Regions from separate parts of the Enterococcus montenegrensis genome, predicted to be linked through region 2. Evidence: predicted binding sites of a transcription regulator. Region 2 holds the regulator's gene; each other region holds the start of a gene.
What was found. The regulator CtsR, encoded in region 2, represses protease genes until heat stress. The targets are predictions, from matches to a motif close to TTGGTCAAAAAAGGTCAAANA.
Positions count from the first base shown of each region.

Region 1: a site for CtsR is predicted at 1,790-1,810, ahead of P3T75_RS07735 (ATP-dependent Clp protease ATP-binding subunit). Genes of this name have one in related genera too.
Region 3: a site for CtsR is predicted at 3,799-3,819, ahead of clpP (ATP-dependent Clp endopeptidase proteolytic subunit ClpP). Genes of this name have one in related genera too.

Region 1 covers NZ_CP120467.1:1,589,012-1,594,998, forward strand. Annotated here, with positions in the region: gene ptsP (phosphoenolpyruvate--protein phosphotransferase) at 1-1,204, opposite strand, end outside; gene P3T75_RS07730 (phosphocarrier protein HPr) at 1,204-1,470, opposite strand; gene P3T75_RS07735 (ATP-dependent Clp protease ATP-binding subunit) at 1,916-4,174, shown strand; gene P3T75_RS07740 (DUF1827 family protein) at 4,377-4,694, shown strand; gene P3T75_RS07745 (helix-turn-helix domain-containing protein) at 4,859-5,987, opposite strand, start outside.
Region 2 covers NZ_CP120467.1:82,263-88,249, forward strand. Annotated here, with positions in the region: rRNA gene P3T75_RS00340 (23S ribosomal RNA) at 1-320, shown strand, start outside; rRNA gene rrf (5S ribosomal RNA) at 399-514, shown strand; tRNA gene P3T75_RS00350 (tRNA-Val) at 523-595, shown strand; tRNA gene P3T75_RS00355 (tRNA-Lys) at 599-671, shown strand; tRNA gene P3T75_RS00360 (tRNA-Leu) at 682-763, shown strand; tRNA gene P3T75_RS00365 (tRNA-Thr) at 770-842, shown strand; tRNA gene P3T75_RS00370 (tRNA-Gly) at 853-924, shown strand; tRNA gene P3T75_RS00375 (tRNA-Leu) at 945-1,030, shown strand; tRNA gene P3T75_RS00380 (tRNA-Arg) at 1,041-1,114, shown strand; tRNA gene P3T75_RS00385 (tRNA-Pro) at 1,134-1,207, shown strand; tRNA gene P3T75_RS00390 (tRNA-Arg) at 1,280-1,353, shown strand; gene P3T75_RS00395 (CtsR family transcriptional regulator) at 1,745-2,212, shown strand; gene P3T75_RS00400 (ATP-dependent Clp protease ATP-binding subunit) at 2,218-4,716, shown strand; gene P3T75_RS00405 (peptidase U32 family protein) at 4,972-5,895, shown strand.
Region 3 covers NZ_CP120467.1:2,046,565-2,052,551, forward strand. Annotated here, with positions in the region: gene P3T75_RS09835 (methionine gamma-lyase family protein) at 1-78, opposite strand, end outside; gene hflX (GTPase HflX) at 62-1,306, opposite strand; gene miaA (tRNA (adenosine(37)-N6)-dimethylallyltransferase MiaA) at 1,308-2,231, opposite strand; gene P3T75_RS09850 (glycerophosphodiester phosphodiesterase family protein) at 2,240-2,986, opposite strand; gene P3T75_RS09855 (hypothetical protein) at 3,137-3,649, opposite strand; gene clpP (ATP-dependent Clp endopeptidase proteolytic subunit ClpP) at 3,916-4,497, shown strand; gene P3T75_RS09865 (NADP-dependent oxidoreductase) at 4,631-5,569, opposite strand; gene P3T75_RS09870 (gamma carbonic anhydrase family protein) at 5,744-5,987, opposite strand, start outside.

The DNA.
Region 1 (5,987 bases), 1.3 Mb from region 2:
CTTTCAAAGTTGCTACCATTGGGAACATAATACGTAAGTTACCAAAAGCAGAAGCACGTAACAATGCCCGTAACTGTGTACGGAACATGTCATCTCCTAATTCTGACAAGCTAATACGCAATGCGCGGTAACCTAAGAAAGGATTCATTTCATGCGGTAAAGTCAAGTAAGGTAATTCCTTGTCACCACCGATATCCATGGTACGAACAACGACAGGTTTTTCACCCATACCTTCTAAAACTGCTTTATAAGCTTCAAATTGATCTTCTTCAGTTGGAAAATCAGGAGAATCCATATAAAGAAATTCAGTTCTATATAAACCGATTGCTTCAGCGCCATTATTGTGAACACCTTCTAAATCTTTTGGTGTTCCAATATTAGCAGCCAATTCAAAGTGTTTACCGTCAGCTGTGACAGTATCTGCTTCTTTTAGTTTTTCCCATTCAGCTTTTTGGGCAGCAAAATCTGCACCAGCTTTTTGGAATTGTGCTTTTTGTTCTTCAGTTGGATCAATGATGACATCCCCAATGATACCATTAACAGCTAGAATGTCCCCTGCTTTTACTTTGGCAGTAATTTCTTTTGTCCCAACAATTGCTGGGATTTCAAGAGAACGTGCCATGATTGCAGAGTGAGAAGTCCGTCCGCCGATGTCAGTAACAAAGGCTTTAACGAATTTGCGATCTAATTGTGCAGTATCACTTGGTGTTAAGTCGTGGGCAACCACAACAACTTCTTCATTAATCATTGAAGGGTTTGGTAAAGTAACCCCTAACAAATGTGCTAAGACACGTTTGGCAACGTCACGGATATCAGCTGCGCGTTCTTGCATGTAAGCATTGTCGTCCATTGCTTCAAACATGCCAATATACATGTCGGTAACTTCTTTCAATGCTGATTCAGCATTGACTTTGTTATCTTTCACGTTTTGTTTAATTTGACCGATCATTTCAGGATCTGAAAGAACCATTAAATGAGCGTCAAATACTTGAGCTTCTGCTTCGCCCAAACTTTGCGCTGCTTTTTCCCGAATTTGTTGTAGTTCTTCGGTAGATTTTGCTAAAGCATCGTCTATTCTTTTTTCCTCTGCTTCAGTATCTTCTACAGAAATTTTGTTAAAGGATAAATCCGGTTGAACTAGCAGGTAAGCTTTTGCAACGGCAACTCCGTCACTTGCGGCGATCCCTTTTAGCATTTCAACCATTATTCAGATAATCCTTCTTTCTTCATTGTTTCAACGATTGCTGCCATTGCGTCAGCTTCGTCAGCACCTTCAGCAGTGATTGTTACATCAGAACCTTGGCCAACACCAAGAGACATAACGCCCATGATAGATTTAAGATTTACAGATTTACCTTTGTACTCTAAGTTAATGTCAGAGTTAAATTTGCTAGCAGTTTGTACTAATAATGTAGCTGGACGTGCGTGAATCCCAGTTTCTGCTACTACGTGAAAATCTTTTTTTTCCATATTAATCGGTCTCCTTTGTGAAACAAGTTTTTTGTGAGGGTTTTCTTTTTTAACAGTCCAAATAAACCATCAAAAAAGGCCCTTTCAACTGTTAAGATTACCATTTTTTTTTCAATCGTACAACCGTTTTCTCTCATAATAGAACAAAAGATATCTAGTCCAATTAGTAGAATAATTTCTATTCCAATCTTTTTGAGGCAAGTTATTGGGCATTTATACTAAAAAAATATTTAATCCAGCAACAAAATGAAAAAAAGTCACTGATTTTCAAATCAGACAAATTACTTGCACCAATAAATAAATTTAGTATAATACAGTTATGGTCAATAAAGGTCAAAGATAACTTTGACTAGACCTCGCTTTTTAGGTGTATCTTTTTACTGATTAAAAAAAGCGCGTTACAATAATAAATGTAAGTAAATCCATGAAAGGTCGTGAATTATTTATGCTTTGTCAAAACTGTGGCAAAAATGAAGCAACCATTCATTTATACGCAAATGTAAATGGCCAAAGAAAGCAACTGGACTACTGTCAAAGCTGCTACCAAAAACTAAAAAATCAAACTGGTAGTCAAACAAGTATGATGGCCCAAGATCCATTTGGCTTTGGAAGTCTTGACGATTTATTCCGTCAAATGTCGCAACAAATGCAACCAAGAAATGCTGGTGAACAAACGCCCCCTACGCAATTTGGTGGTGGCAATAACTTTAACGGCGGACAACCTCCTCGCCAAAACCAAGGAGCTAACGGTCTTTTAGGTGAATATGGCATCAACATCACTGAACAAGCCCGTAATGGTGATATCGATCCAGTTGTCGGTCGTGACGAAGAAATTAAACGTGTTATTGAAATTTTAAATCGTCGAACAAAAAATAACCCTGTTTTAATCGGGGAACCCGGTGTGGGTAAAACGGCTGTCGTTGAAGGCTTGGCTCAAAAGATCGTCGACGGCGATGTTCCACAAAAACTTCTTGATAAAGAAGTTATCCGTTTAGACGTAGCCTCTCTAGTTCAAGGAACAGGTATAAGAGGGCAATTTGAAGAACGGATGCAAAAGTTAATCGATGAAATTAAACAAGCTGAAAATGTTATCTTGTTCATTGATGAAGTACACGAAATTGTTGGTGCCGGTGCGGCTGGTGATGGCAATATGGACGCAGGCAATATCTTGAAACCAGCTTTAGCTCGAGGAGAATTGCAAATGGTTGGTGCTACTACTTTAAACGAGTACCGCATCATTGAAAAAGACGCTGCTTTAGAACGTCGGATGCAACCAGTTCGAGTAGATGAACCTTCCGTTGAAGAAACCATCGCAATTTTGAAAGGTTTGCAACCACGTTATGAAGATTATCACCATGTAAAATATACCGATGATGCAATCAAAGCGGCGGCTATCCTTTCAAATCGTTATATCCAAGATCGCTTTTTACCTGATAAAGCAATTGATTTATTAGATGAATCAGGTTCCAAGAAAAACTTAACGATTCAATTAGTTGATCCAAAAGCCATTGAGAAAAAGCTGGCGGATGCCGAAGCACAAAAACAACAAGCTTCTAAGGAAGAAGATTTTGAAAAAGCAGCGTATTATCGCGATCAAATCAATAAATTAGAAGAAATGAAAAATAAACAAATCAGCGATGAAGAAACACCTACCATCTCTGAAAAAGATATGGAACAAATTGTTGAAGAACGTACGGGTATTCCCGTTGGCGAATTAAAAGAAAAAGAACAAACACAATTGAAAAATCTCGGCCATGATTTAAAAGAACATGTTATTGGTCAAGATGAAGCAATTGATAAAGTTGCTAAGGCTATCCGCCGTAATCGTGTTGGTTTGGGCAAGAAAAATCGTCCAATCGGCTCTTTTCTATTCGTTGGACCAACTGGTGTTGGTAAAACTGAATTAGCAAAACAATTAGCTTATGAAATGTTTGGTTCTGAAGATTCTATGATTCGTTTTGATATGTCTGAGTACATGGAAAAACATAGTGTGGCTAAATTAATCGGTTCTCCTCCAGGCTATGTTGGCTATGAAGAAGCTGGTCAATTAACAGAAAAAGTTCGTCGTAATCCTTACAGCTTGATTTTGTTAGATGAAATCGAAAAAGCCCATCCAGATGTTTTGCACATGTTCTTGCAAATTTTAGACGATGGACGTCTAACCGATGCCCAAGGGCGAACAGTTAGCTTCAAAGATACATTGATTATTATGACAAGTAATGCCGGCACAGGTAATGTCGAAGCCAGCGTTGGTTTTGGCGCAACCAGAGAAGGCGTGACACGTTCTGTCTTAAATCAATTAAACAATTACTTCTCACCTGAATTTTTGAACCGTTTTGACGGTATTATCGAATTCAAAGCTTTAACTAAAGACAATTTACTTCACATTGTCGACTTAATGTTAAATGAAGTAAACGATATGCTGGCTGTACAACACTTACACATCACTGTACCAAAAGATGTAGAAGAAAAATTAGTCGACTTGGGGTATAACCCTGCAATGGGTGCTCGCCCATTACGTCGTACTATTCAAGATCAAATTGAAGATGGCATTGCCGAATACTTCTTAGATCATCCAACAGTTAAAGAACTCACTGCCCACTTAACCAAAGACGGTAAAATTGAAGTTACCGCCTTACAGGTTAATGAGACAAAAGATTCAAAAGAAGATTTAAGTAATCAAGACAAAACAAAAGAAGAATAATTAAATTAACAAAAGCAGAGGTCTAACTTTTAATAAAAGTTAGACCTCTGCTTTTAGCTCATATACAAAAAAATAGTTTAGAAAACTACCAAAATTAACAAATTTTGTTTGATTTTTCAAGTGTAATCACTTTGCTAAATAAGTCCGGAACCGTATAATAATAATTGAGTTAGTTCAAACTTGCCTTGAAGGAGTGAACCAGATGAAATTAATCAACGTTACCAATAGCCATTCGCGTTTGGTACGCAATCAGTTAGAAAATACGGACGCCGAATTGGTGAAAGTTTATACGGCGGGCAATTCGACCATCGTTTATACAGTTGCCCCGCATCATAACGAAATTTTGCTGATTAATAAAAAGCGCAACCTTAACGAACGTGAAATTAATGAAGTAAAAGAATACTTTTTGAAAAAAATGCCCTCTGGCAGTTATGAGCCTGATACAATTACCCAAATTGAGCTACCAGGTCTTGTAGAAATTTCAATTAAAACAAACCAACTAAGTAACAATGCATCATAAAAAAATCTGGGATAAAAAGCCACGTTGCCTTTTTATCCCAGATTTTTTTATATAGCTGACCCATAACTCGTTAAGAGCCTCTCTAAAGTTTTTCAGTAATTCTGAATTTTCCAACATCCCTTTTTACCTAAGTTTTAGACAGGGCAGATCTTTACGGGTTAGCTTTAACCAATATTCAAATGAACTTTTTGATCTTTTTGTCTTTCTTTAAAAATATGAAATAGAAAATCATCTGTTGCATCAAAAGAATCTTCACCTTCAACAATCCAGTAATTTGAGTTCTCTAACGGAACGAGCGAGTTAGAACATGTAATTACTGCGTCGTATTTTTCTTTAGATGCGGTATTCATTAAAGAATATTCGACAAATGGCAAGTCCTCGATACGATTAATCAAAGAATATAATAAGAAGTGGTTAGGAAAGCCAATAATTCCTACTTTAATCTTTTCTGTCTTCTCACTGCGTTCAACTTGTGGCAAGCTGACTAAAGTTAAAAGATTAATTAAATCAGCGCTTTCCTCTGCTTCTATTGCACTGGCAATATGTCCATGTAAAATTTCATAATTGGGATGTTGAATTTTCAAGCTTTCCAAAATGAAATCTAGATTTTTCGGTGCTTTACCGTCAAATAATTCTTGGCGTAGAAAAATCGTTTGATAATTTAGCAGAATTAATTCCTGCTTGCTACGGGAAAAGCTTTGGAAATAGGGCAGCATTTTATCAAAAAAGACTTTTGCCTTTTCCTTTGAAGTTGTCAGGTTCTTATAATTTTTCCGTACAAAAGACAGACGGGGATCATCTTCTGAAAAATACTGTGGCCAATAAAAAATCATATAAGACACAAAATTAGCTTCTCTTTCTTGGTATGTTTCAGCTACACCACTTTGCGCTAGCTTTTGTTTAAAGCGGCCATTAATTGTTGTTGGATAGAAATAATGGTTAATCTCTGGTTCGTCGACATAATAGCCTAGTTGAGTCCGTAACAAACTAATCGCTTGATAGACCGTAAATTCCCGTTGTTCTACGTATTTTAGAAAAGCTAAGTCATCTTCATCAAACAACGCATTCAAATCAACATTTAGAATTTCAAAATGCTGGAATAATTCTGTGCCAAAATCCACCATCCACAAAAAATTGAAGTACATAATTCGTACCAGCGCTTCTCGTCCAGTCACTTCCATTTGTAGACAATTTAATCGAATTCCTTTATCTTTTAAATAAGCAACTAAGGGTTTTAGTCGCCGCATTAAAGAAGATTGACTTAAATTTGTTTGTTGCCCAAAATCTTTTAAA
Region 2 (5,987 bases):
GGGTTCAGAACGTCGTGAGACAGTTCGGTCCCTATCCGTCGCGGGCGTTGGAAATTTGAGAGGAGCTGTCCTTAGTACGAGAGGACCGGGATGGACTTACCGCTGGTGTACCAGTTGTCTCGCCAGAGGCATCGCTGGGTAGCTATGTAGGGAAGGGATAAACGCTGAAAGCATCTAAGTGTGAAGCCCACCTCAAGATGAGATTTCCCATTTCTTAAAGAAAGTAAGATCCCTGAGAGAAGATCAGGTAGATAGGTCAGGAGTGGAAGTACAGTGATGTATGGAGCGGACTGATACTAATCGATCGAGGACTTAACCAAAGTAAAAGAAAACTCGGAAGAGTTTTGAAAAACTTCAAGATCCAGTTTTGAGTGAATGAAATTCACTTAATTAAATAGTGTGGTGGCGATAGCGAGAAGGATACACCTGTAACCATGCCGAACACAGAAGTTAAGCTTCTTAGCGCCGATTGTAGTGAAGGGTTTCCCTTTGTGAGAGTAGGACGTCGCCACGCGAACTTATGGGGGTTTAGCTCAGCTGGGAGAGCATCTGCCTTACAAGCAGAGGGTCAGCGGTTCGAACCCGTTAACCCCCATATGAGCCGTTAGCTCAGTTGGTAGAGCATCTGACTTTTAATCAGAGGGTCACAGGTTCGAGCCCTGTACGGCTCATAAGAAATATGCGGGTGTGGCGGAATTGGCAGACGCACCAGATTTAGGATCTGGCGCCTTACGGCGTGGGGGTTCAAGTCCCTTCACCCGCATAAAAGGCCGGCTTAGCTCAGTTGGTAGAGCATCTGATTTGTAATCAGAGGGTCGAGGGTTCAAGTCCTTTAGCCGGCATCAAAACCATGCGGAAATAGCTCAGTGGTAGAGCACCACCTTGCCAAGGTGGGGGTCGCGGGTTCGAACCCCGTTTTCCGCTTTACTTTAAAAAGTAAAAAAGCCGGGGTGGCGGAACTGGCAGACGCACAGGACTTAAAATCCTGCGGTGAGTGATCACCGTACCGGTTCGATTCCGGTCCTCGGCATTAGAAAGATGCGCCCATAGCTCAACTGGATAGAGTGTTTGACTACGGATCAAAAGGTTAGGGGTTCGACTCCTCTTGGGCGCGTAGTCTTTTTATTTTTTATCGGGAAGTAGCTCAGCTTGGTAGAGCACTTGGTTTGGGACCAAGGGGTCGCAGGTTCGAATCCTGTCTTCCCGATTTTTTTTATTTTAGGCTTTATTTCTAAATGAATTTAAGCTATAATGTTGTCAGACTTAATTTAATATTTATGCGCCCATAGCTCAACTGGATAGAGTGTTTGACTACGGATCAAAAGGTTAGGGGTTCGACTCCTCTTGGGCGCGTCTTAACGAAATCATATTAAGGATTTCGTTTTTTTGTATATCAAAATAGTTCTCTCAAGGTCAAAATTTTATTAGCTATGATTTTGTTTAAAAAATAGACAAGCTAGTAAATTATTTAGTGAATTATAAGGAAAAATAGTATGTGATTAGCTCAAATTAATGTATGAATATTCATTGTGTTAGATTTTTTACTTTTGTGAAAGTTGCGGTAAAATAGAGAAGTAACTTTTATTTCCTATAAAGAAGTTACAAAGCAGTTCGTGTGTACGTGTTTTACTTTTTCTTCCACTAATTCTTAAAGGAATGTTGTGATTCAGTCATGTTCCTTTAATTATCCAGCTAAGTTGGGTATAATTAAGGTCAGAATTAGTCAAGGGAGGGAAATCGCATTATGAGTCGTCACAACACTTCTGATTTAATTGAAGCTTATTTGAAAAAAATTTTGGAAGATAGCGAAATGATTGAAATCCGTCGCACCGAGATGGCTGATTTATTCAACTGTGTACCATCCCAAATTAATTATGTCATTAATACGCGTTTCACAATTCAACGGGGCTATGTTGTTGAAAGTAAGCGCGGTGGCGGTGGCTATATTAGAATTGAAAAAATCAAAATTTCTGACAATCATCGCTTTTTAGAGCAAGTAGATCAACTTTTTGTCGATACACTAGGTGAAAAAGATGCTTTAGCCATTATTCAAAAGCTATACGAAGAAGATATTTTAACCAAAACAGAAGGTAATTTAATTTTAGCGGCTTTGGCTAAAAGTACGCTGGGACGTTTTAAAAATGAAAATGAAATTCGAGCTGGCATGTTACATGCAGTGCTAGAGCGATTAAGTTATGAGGATAGGAAGTGAGTCAGATGGATGAATTATTTACAGAAAAAGCCAAGGCGGTCTTGACGATTGCCCAAGAAGAAGCAAAAACTTTCAAACATCAGTCAGTCGGTTCAGAACATCTACTATTGGCTTTGATTATTGAACAAGATGGTATTGCTGGAAAAGTTTTACGGGAAATGAGCGTTACTGAAACAGATGTTAGAGAAGAAATTGAGCATTTAACTGGCTATGGCACGATGAAATCTTATCCGGCTGGAGTTTACTTACCGTATTCACCACGGGCAAAACAAATTTTTGCCTATGCAGGTGACGAAGCAAAACGCTTAGGCGCTCCGAATATTGGCACAGAGCATTTACTACTGGGACTTTTACGCGATGATGAAATTCTTGCTTCTCGCATCATGGTCAACCTTGGTTTGAGCTTAGCTAGAATGCGCCAACTTTTGAAAAAGAAAATGGGCGTAAGTGAAAGCAAGGCACCCAATAACGGGTTAGGAGGACGCCGCAGACAAGCGCCTCAGGGTACAAAAGGCATGCAGCAAGGTACGCCGACGCTAGACGGCTTAGCTCGGGATTTAACGAAGCTTGCCAGAGAAAACCGCCTCGATCCCGTGGTAGGCCGCAGTAAAGAAGTAAAACGTCTGATTCAAATCCTCTCGCGCAGAACGAAAAATAATCCTGTTTTAGTAGGGGAACCTGGTGTTGGGAAAACAGCTATTGCAGAAGGTTTAGCGCAACAGATCGTGCGGGGCGAAGTTCCGGAAGATATGCAGCAAAAACGTTTGATGATGCTGGATATGGGTTCTCTTGTAGCGGGTACGAAATATCGTGGTGAATTTGAAGACCGGATGAAAAAAATCATTGATGAAATTTATCATGACGGGCAGATTATCTTATTCATCGACGAGCTGCATACTTTGATTGGTGCCGGCGGAGCTGAAGGGGCCATTGATGCTTCCAATATTTTGAAACCGGCTTTAGCTCGTGGCGAGTTACAAACAATTGGGGCCACCACGCTAGATGAATATCAAAAGTATATTGAAAAAGATTCTGCATTGGAACGTCGTTTTGCTCGTGTGCAAGTCGATGAGCCAACGCCAGAAGAGGCCGAAGAGATCTTAAGAGGCTTGCGTCCTCGTTACGAAGAACATCATGGTGTTGAAATCTCTGATGAAGCATTACATGCGGCTGTCCAGTTGTCTGTTCGCTATATCAATTCGCGGCAGTTACCAGATAAGGCAATTGATTTAATGGATGAGTCTTCAGCAAAAGTGCGTTTGGATAAAGCAGATGAACCTTCTGAAATTATCGGTTTGCAAGAAGACATTGCAAATCTGATGAGTGAAAAAGAAGAAGCAATTCAAAATCAAAACTTTGAAGCGGCAGCTCGTTTACGCCAAAAAGAGAAAAAGTTAAGTCAACGTTTGGCAGAATTAGCCTTTGCGGAAACAAAAGAAGCCTCTGGTTTTGCTGACCGTGTGACAGCAGAAGATGTCGCAACTGTCGTTTCTCAGTGGACAGGTGTACCGTTGCAACAAATGGAGAAAAAAGAAAGCGAACGCCTCCTAGATTTAGAAAAAATTCTCCATCAACGGGTAGTGGGCCAAGAAGAAGCAGTTAAAGCTGTCGCACGTTCGATTCGTCGTGCTAGAAGTGGCTTGAAAGATCCAAATCGTCCAATTGGTTCCTTCATGTTTTTAGGACCAACTGGTGTTGGGAAAACCGAATTGGCCAAAACGCTAGCAGAAGCGATGTTTGGCAGTGAAGATGCACTGATTCGCGTGGATATGTCAGAATTTATGGAAAAATACAGTACGAGCCGTCTGATTGGTTCTCCTCCAGGTTATGTCGGGTATGACGAAGGTGGACAATTAACAGAGAAGGTTCGTTCTAAACCATATTCTGTTATCTTGTTGGATGAAGTTGAAAAAGCGCATCCAGATGTCTTTAATATTTTATTACAAGTATTAGACGATGGGCATTTGACCGACTCAAAAGGACGTAAAGTTGATTTTCGTAATACGATTTTGATTATGACCTCCAATATTGGTGCTACGCAAATTCGTGAAGAAAAAAATGTTGGTTTTAACGTAACGGATTTAACAAAAGATCATGGGGCTATGCAAAAACGTATTTTAGAAGAATTGAAAAAAGCTTTCCGCCCTGAATTTTTAAACCGAATTGATGAAACAGTTGTCTTCCGTTCATTAGGAGAAGCTGAAATTCAACAAATCGTGAAAATCATGAGTAAATCCATTATAAAACGCTTGGCCGAACAAGATATTCAATTGAAAATCACACCTGCTGCCAATGAAGTTATCGGTAAAGCTGGTTTTGATCCAGAATATGGCGCTCGTCCAATCAGAAGAGCACTGCAAAAAGAAGTGGAAGATCGTTTATCTGAAGCGTTATTATCTGGCCAAATTCATTTGGGGGATAATGTTACAATCGGTGCTAAAAAAGGGAAAATCACCTTAACAGTAAAAGAACCTACTGAAGGGAAAAAATTGCAAAACGTTTAAAAATGCGGCCTCCAAATGTTAGTAATTTTCTAACATTTGGGGGTTTTTGTGTTCAGTTCTCTTTTAACGATTTTTTGGCAAAGTTTTGTTTTATCCATTTTACTTTCGGGGGATAAATTACCAGACTTATTAGCGTTCTGTTGTATTTTTAAAATCCAATCAGGAAATCTTCTAAAAATAGTAGGATTTTTGATTGCTACTTCTAAAATTCCACACCCTGTGATAAGATAATTGAGTTATCAAAGGGGGAAGAAGATGATTGAATTAGTCACAACGGTAGCCTCTGTTGACCAAGCCGAAAAATTACTAGCAGCTGGTGTGGACACCATCTACTTTGGGGAAGAAACGTTTGGTTTGCGGTTACCTTATTCATTTTCACGCAAAGAACAAAGGCAATTAGTAAATTTAGCCCATGCTGCCGGGAAAAAAGCAGCAATTGCCGTCAATGGCATTATGCATCCGGAAAAAATGAAGTTAGTACCGGAGTATTTAGCTTTTGTAAAAGAAAGTGGTGCCAATCAAATTGTGGTGGGAGATCCTGGTGTCGTCTATGTGATGACGCAAAATGAAAACTTGGCGACGCCTTTTATATATGATGGGGAAACCTTAGTGACCAGTGCGCGTCAAATTAATTTTTGGAGTAAAAAAGGTGCTGTTGGGGCTGTTTTAGCCAGAGAAGTGCCTTTTGCGGAAATGGTAGAAATGGCGCCACAATTAACGGTACCGGCGGAAGTTTTAGTTTACGGTGCAACCTGTATCCATCAATCAAAACGGCCACTTTTACAAAATTATTATAATTATACGCAGCAAGATGAGCGTACAAGTCGTGAACGCGATTTGTTCTTATCGGAACCAAAAAAACCAGAAACCCATTACTCAATCTTTGAAGATAGTCATGGGACGCATATTTTTGCTGATAATGATTTGGATTTGATGAAAGAAGTAGGACAGTTGGCCCAAACTGGTTTTACAACGTGGAAACTGGATGGATTGTTTACCGATGAAGCCAATTTTGTTGCCATTGCCGAATTATTTGTGGCCGCTAAGGCAGCCATCTTAGCTGGGACGTGGGACGAAGCACAAGCTGCAGCATTAGATGAAAAACTGCAGACCTTGCATCCTGAAAAGCGCGGATTAGACACTGGTTTTTATTATTTAGATCCAAAAGCGATTCGCTAAAAAGCAAGCGAAACTATTTACGATAAATGAAGTGAAAAAGGCCAGAAAGTAGCAAAAAGCCAAGAAATAAATGATAAGCAAAATGCGCTTAC
Region 3 (5,987 bases), 870 kb from region 2:
TTGTCGTGGCGCAATTTTTTGCTCAACTCGCTCAATTGCGGCTACCAAAGACGGATTAAATTCATCTGTCCAATTCATCTTCCATTCTCCTTATCACACTGGCTTCAGGTAATGCAAAACCTTTGACCAAGTATTTTTCTGATTCTGGCAAAAACTCTTCATGCACCAGTAACGTTTCACTTTTCAGTTGTGCCAGTAATTTTCCTTCATTTTGTTTTAAATAAACATTGTAAGGTTCTAAGTTTTCCATCAGTTGCAAGCGCACAGCCGAGGTCAATTCAGCTTTACTGCGGCTACTCTTAGCTGAAATTAATACGTTGGGAAATAGGGTTGGCACAAATTGTGCTTTATCAATTTTATCAGCCTTATTGTAGACCGTTAAAATCGGGGTTTTATCAAAATCCAATTCTTTCATCAGCTCTAAAACTGTCTGCTCTTGTTGGGTACGATCAGGTGAACTGGCATCAACAACATGCAACAACAAGTCCATATCGCGACTTTCCTCTAACGTAGAGTGAAAAGCATCAATCAACTGCGTTGGTAAATCTTGAATAAAACCAACCGTATCCGTTAACGTAACCTCAAAACCTTCCGGCAGTTTCCAGCGTTTTGTCAAAGGATCTAATGTTGCAAAAAGTTCATCTTGTTCATAAGTTTTTGCTTCTGTTAATACATTCATAATCGTGGACTTGCCAGCGTTGGTATAACCAATTAAACCAATTTGAAAGCGATTGTTTTTTCTTCTTTGACGCGTACGTTCCCGATGGGCCGCCACGTCTTTTAATTCTCGCTTAATTGCTGTTATCTTATTACGAATATGGCGTCGATCTGTTTCTAACTTGGTTTCACCAGGCCCTCTTGTACCAATCCCTCCACCTAAGCGAGATAAATATTTACCTTGACCCACTAAACGGGGCAATAAATATTCTAATTGCGCTAATTCTACTTGCAGTTTTCCCGCTTTAGACCGTGCCCGCAAAGCAAAAATATCTAAAATTAACTGCACGCGGTCAATAACTGGCACTGCTACAAAATCGGCAATAGTTTGGCTTTGACGTGGTGTCAGTTCATGGTTGAAAATTACCAAATCTGCTTCATAACTTTCGACTAAATTTTTTAATTCCGTCAATTTTCCTTTTCCGATAATTGTTTGACGATCCACTTGGGGCCGTTTTTGAATTAACGAAAAACAAACTTCTCCTTTAGCCGTTTTGGTCAAACCTTTTAATTCTTGCATAGATTCACCAAAATTTTTCCAAGTCTCTTCGGTTTCTACCCCGACTAAAATAACTTTTTCTTGTTCCATGCTACTCCTCCAACCACGCTTGTATTTTCTGCTGCAAAGCTTCAATTGCTTCTGGTTGCGTAATCAAATCGACCCAAGTTGTCACTTCCATTCGGTTACGAAACCACGTTAATTGTCGTTTTGCGTAACGTCTTGAATCTAATTTAATTGTCTCTTTCACCTCATCAAGACTAATTTCACCTTTAAAATAAGGGAAAAATTCGCGGTAACCAATCCCTTTTGCCGCTTGGACATCTTCATAATCTTCTAAAAGGGTTGCTTCTTTTGCTAACCCAGCAGCAAACATCAACTCTACCCGCTGATTAATACGCTCATAAAGCACCTCTCGCTCTGTGGTTAAAGCGATTAAAAAATCATCGTAAAGCTTTTGCGGTTCATCTTTAGGTTTTGTAATGCTATGACCGGTTAAATCAAAGACTTCTAATGCACGGATGACTTTTCGCTCATTATTAAAATGAATTTTTTCAGCGGCTAGTGGATCTTTTTTTAAAAGCAGCTGCCACAAAGCCACTCTCCCCTCTTTTTGGGCGTAAGTCTGATATTTTTGTCGCAAATGCTCCCCCTGTTGCCCGAAATCTTCTGGCGCGCCTAATTTATAATCATAAAGCAGTGCCTGGATATAAAGACCTGTTCCGCCAACAACAATGGGCAGTTTACCTTTGGCTGAGATTGCCGCAATTTTTGCTCGCGCTTGTTTTTGAAAATCAGCAGCTGAATACGCTGCCGTAAAATCACAAATATCAATCAGGTGATGGGGAATGTCCGCGGCTTCTTTTTTGGTTACTTTGGCTGTCCCAATATCCAATTGACGATAAACTTGTAATGAATCCCCGCTAATAATCTCACCATTGAATTTTTGGGCTAGCTTAATACTTAGTGCTGTTTTTCCCACACCAGTTGGCCCTGCAATCACTAATACTTTCATTTTTATCCTCATTTATTTGGCTTATTTCGTGCATTTTTTACATATTGCTGTACTTTTTCTGGGAAATTGGTAATAATTCCTGCCGTATTTAACGCAACACATTCCTTCACTAGGGTTTCATCATCAATCGTCCAAGGACGCACAGCTAATGGTAAATCAGGTAATGTTGCTTTATTTTTCAAAACCCAGTCGATTTTAGGATGGATACCTTCAATATATGGTCGGTCCAGTGCTTGAAGTACCTTTTTATCACTGGTGCTTAAAATCAAATCTAGTTGTGTGTCAGGTTCTAATTTATGAATAATATCTAAGGAATCAATATTAAAACTACAATACCAATGTTTAAAAGGCCAAAGACGACTTGTCATTAAAGTAGCTGTTTTCATTTCGATTTCAGGATAATGGTAGTGATCGGTTTTTAGTTCAATTAACAATACTCCTCGGAAATTGCGCATGACTAATAAATCCAACACTTCTTTTAAGGTTGGTACTTTAGTATTTTGATAGCTTTCAGAAAACCAACTACCGGCATTTAATTTTTTTATTTCAGCCAGGTTTTTTTCTCGAATCAAGCCTTTTCCATTTGTCGTTCGCTCAACGTCTTCATCATGCATCACAATTAAGTGACCGTCTTTTGACAAATGAACATCTAACTCAATCACGTCACTATCTGCCCGCACTGCTTCGGCAAAAGAAGGTAGTGTATTTTCCGGTCGGCTACCACTGGCACCGCGATGGGCTACGATTTGTGTCATCACCGTTGCCTCCTTATCTTTTTCTTCATTAGTAATTGTACCACTTCTATCTGTATTTTATGTACCAGACAGCTACTCTAACATGAAATAAATACCGCAAAAAAGATGAGAAGACACCTTGCATCAGCTTCTCATCTTTTTTTAAAATTATTACGCGCTAAAATAGGTCAACGTACTATCTGAAAGTCGCTTTAACTCTGTTTTTCTTTCATTGATCAATTCTGTTAAATCGTCGGAAAAATGCTCCATAATCACACGACCACCCTTATAAGCGTAACCTCCAACTTTAATCGTTTCATCTGGTGACAAAATAACTTTTCGTTGCGCAATATTTTTGAAAAATTCTTCTAAAATGTAGTTTGGTAAATAAAAATTATTTTGAGCTGCAAATGATTGCAAGTAAGCATAGTCATCAATTGTGATATAACAATCATCAAAGGCATCAAAGCTGACATATTCTTCCATTAAGACGCTACGCTTTTGTAAAATTTCATTGATTTTTTTATTTAATTGGTTTAAGGTTTCAATTTCTTTTACTTTGTGTTCCAAAGTTCGTCGTTTTTGCTCTTTTTTCTCGTCATAACGAATACGTAAATTAAAGGCAATGGTAACGATTAAAGCACCCACCAAAACACCAAAAAAACCGGCTGCTGCTACTGCTATCATATTTTTCCTCCTTAAATTCTCTTGTCTTTTATTTTAGCATAACTTCTGTGGGATTCGCATTTTTTAACTGTTTTTAGCCACCCTTTTGTTATCTATTTTGATCTGCTATTTTTGTTAGCAAAAAAATATTCATTCTCTGAGTTTTTCATTTGACCTATTTTGACCTATTGGTTATACTTCTTTTTAGAGGTTATCGCTTAAATGTGCTAAACTTGAGACGTACAATAATTAACGTCGATTTGATTAAAGGAGGACTTTACATTATGAATTTAATTCCAACAGTCATTGAACAATCATCCCGCGGCGAAAGAGCGTATGACATCTACTCACGTTTATTAAAAGACCGCATTATTATGCTAAGCGGTCAAGTTACTGACGACTTAGCAAACTCAATCATCGCCCAATTACTTTTCTTGGACGCACAAGATTCTGAAAAAGATATCTATGTATACATCAACTCACCCGGTGGTAGCGTAACAGCTGGGATGGCAATTTACGATACAATGAACTTTGTTAAAGCCGATGTGCAAACAATTGTAATGGGCATGGCTGCTTCAATGGGCTCATTTTTATTAACAGCTGGCGAAAAAGGCAAACGTTTTGCTTTGCCAAATGCCGAAATCATGATTCACCAACCATTAGGTGGTGCACAAGGCCAAGCAACTGAAATCGAAATTGCAGCGCGTCACATCTTACAAACCCGTGATCGTTTGAACCATATCTTAGCCGAACGCACAGGTCAACCACTAGAAGTCATTGAAAAAGATACTGATCGTGATAACTTTATGACCGCTGAACAAGCGAAAGAATACGGTTTGATTGACGAAATTATGGTGACAAAATAATTGATAAAAAAAGAATTGAGACTTTTGTCTCAATTCTTTTTTTGTTTACCTTTATTATAGTCACCAAAAATTCAATTTGTTAGATTACTTGTGCTGCTTTCTTTTTTTAATTAAAAGAGTGCCCTTTTATCATTTAGGATTGGGCGATAACGATTTTGCCAGCAGCTGGATGACCCGCAATTTTTTCGTGAGCCAAAATGACGCTGCGCAATTCAAAAGGCAAAACTTCTGCAATATTAACAACCAATTTGCCATCCCCATAAGCATTTAGCAAATATTCAAAAGCAGTTTGGTCCTGGTATTCTTTTTTAGGGGCAAAACTTAAATACGTCCCATCTTTACGATCTGCTGGATTTGGCAGTTCATTTAAAGCAACATATGTTCCGCCAGGTTTTAAAATTTTCAGACCAAGATCTGCACTTTTACTCCCTTTTGTCGCGTCAATTACAATATCCGCCTGTTCAAAAAATGTTTTTGCCGGACTCGCTGTATCATAGGCAACAAACTCATCTGCTCCCCAGTTTCTAATTTTCGCTTCATTTTTTTGGGCCGCACTTGCTAGAATATGATTTTTATTTTGATGCAACATTTGTACAAGTAAAGACCCCACTCCACCAGAAGCACCTAACACCATCACGGTTTGACTACTGTCAACCTGTAGGAGTTCAAAAAGTAAATTGTACGCTGTGATTCCGGTTGTAACTATGCTTGCTGCTTTGGGAAAACTCATTGTCTCAGGGATTTTTGCCGCTTTTTTATTTGGCAAAACGACCTCTTGCCCATAAGTTCCGCTAATTGGGTGAATCACTACGCGATCGCCAACAGCAAAATCTGTTTCGCCAGGAAAAATTTCTGTCACGATTCCAGCCGCATCATTGCCCATTACATAAGGAAATTTCAAACTGCGAAATTCTTGCTGCGCCCCACTTCGCAAAGAAATATCGTAAGGATTAACGGCAAAAGCCTGCACTGCTACCCGGATATGGCCTGGGGTAATTTCTCTTGGTTGGTCTGTAATCGTCTCAAATACATCATGGGGCTTTCCATAACCAGTTATAGCAAAACGTTTCATCAAAAATTCCTCCTTTTTACCTTTGTCTAAAGTGTAGCGAGGAAAGAAAAAAAGCGCAACGATTTGCGCTTTAACTGCTTTCACAAAACGATGAGTCAAATTTGATCTCCAAACTTGCAATAAGATCTCAGCTTTCGTTTAAATATTGAAACTTTGTTAAAAGAGCTCTTATCTTTACTGACTTACCTCTGAATATTTTCCTGCTTGAAATTCTTGGCCCAATTGACAATAGTGGGTGATATTGGCTTTATTTTTAGCAATTTCAGCTTGTGTTAAAGGGCGGATAACTTTGGCTGGTCGTCCAAAAGCCAAAACATTTGGTGGGATAACCGTTCCTTGCGTTACCAAAGAACCTGCGCCGATTAAACTATTTTCACCGATAACGGCGTGATTTAATACAATCGAACTCATGCCAATT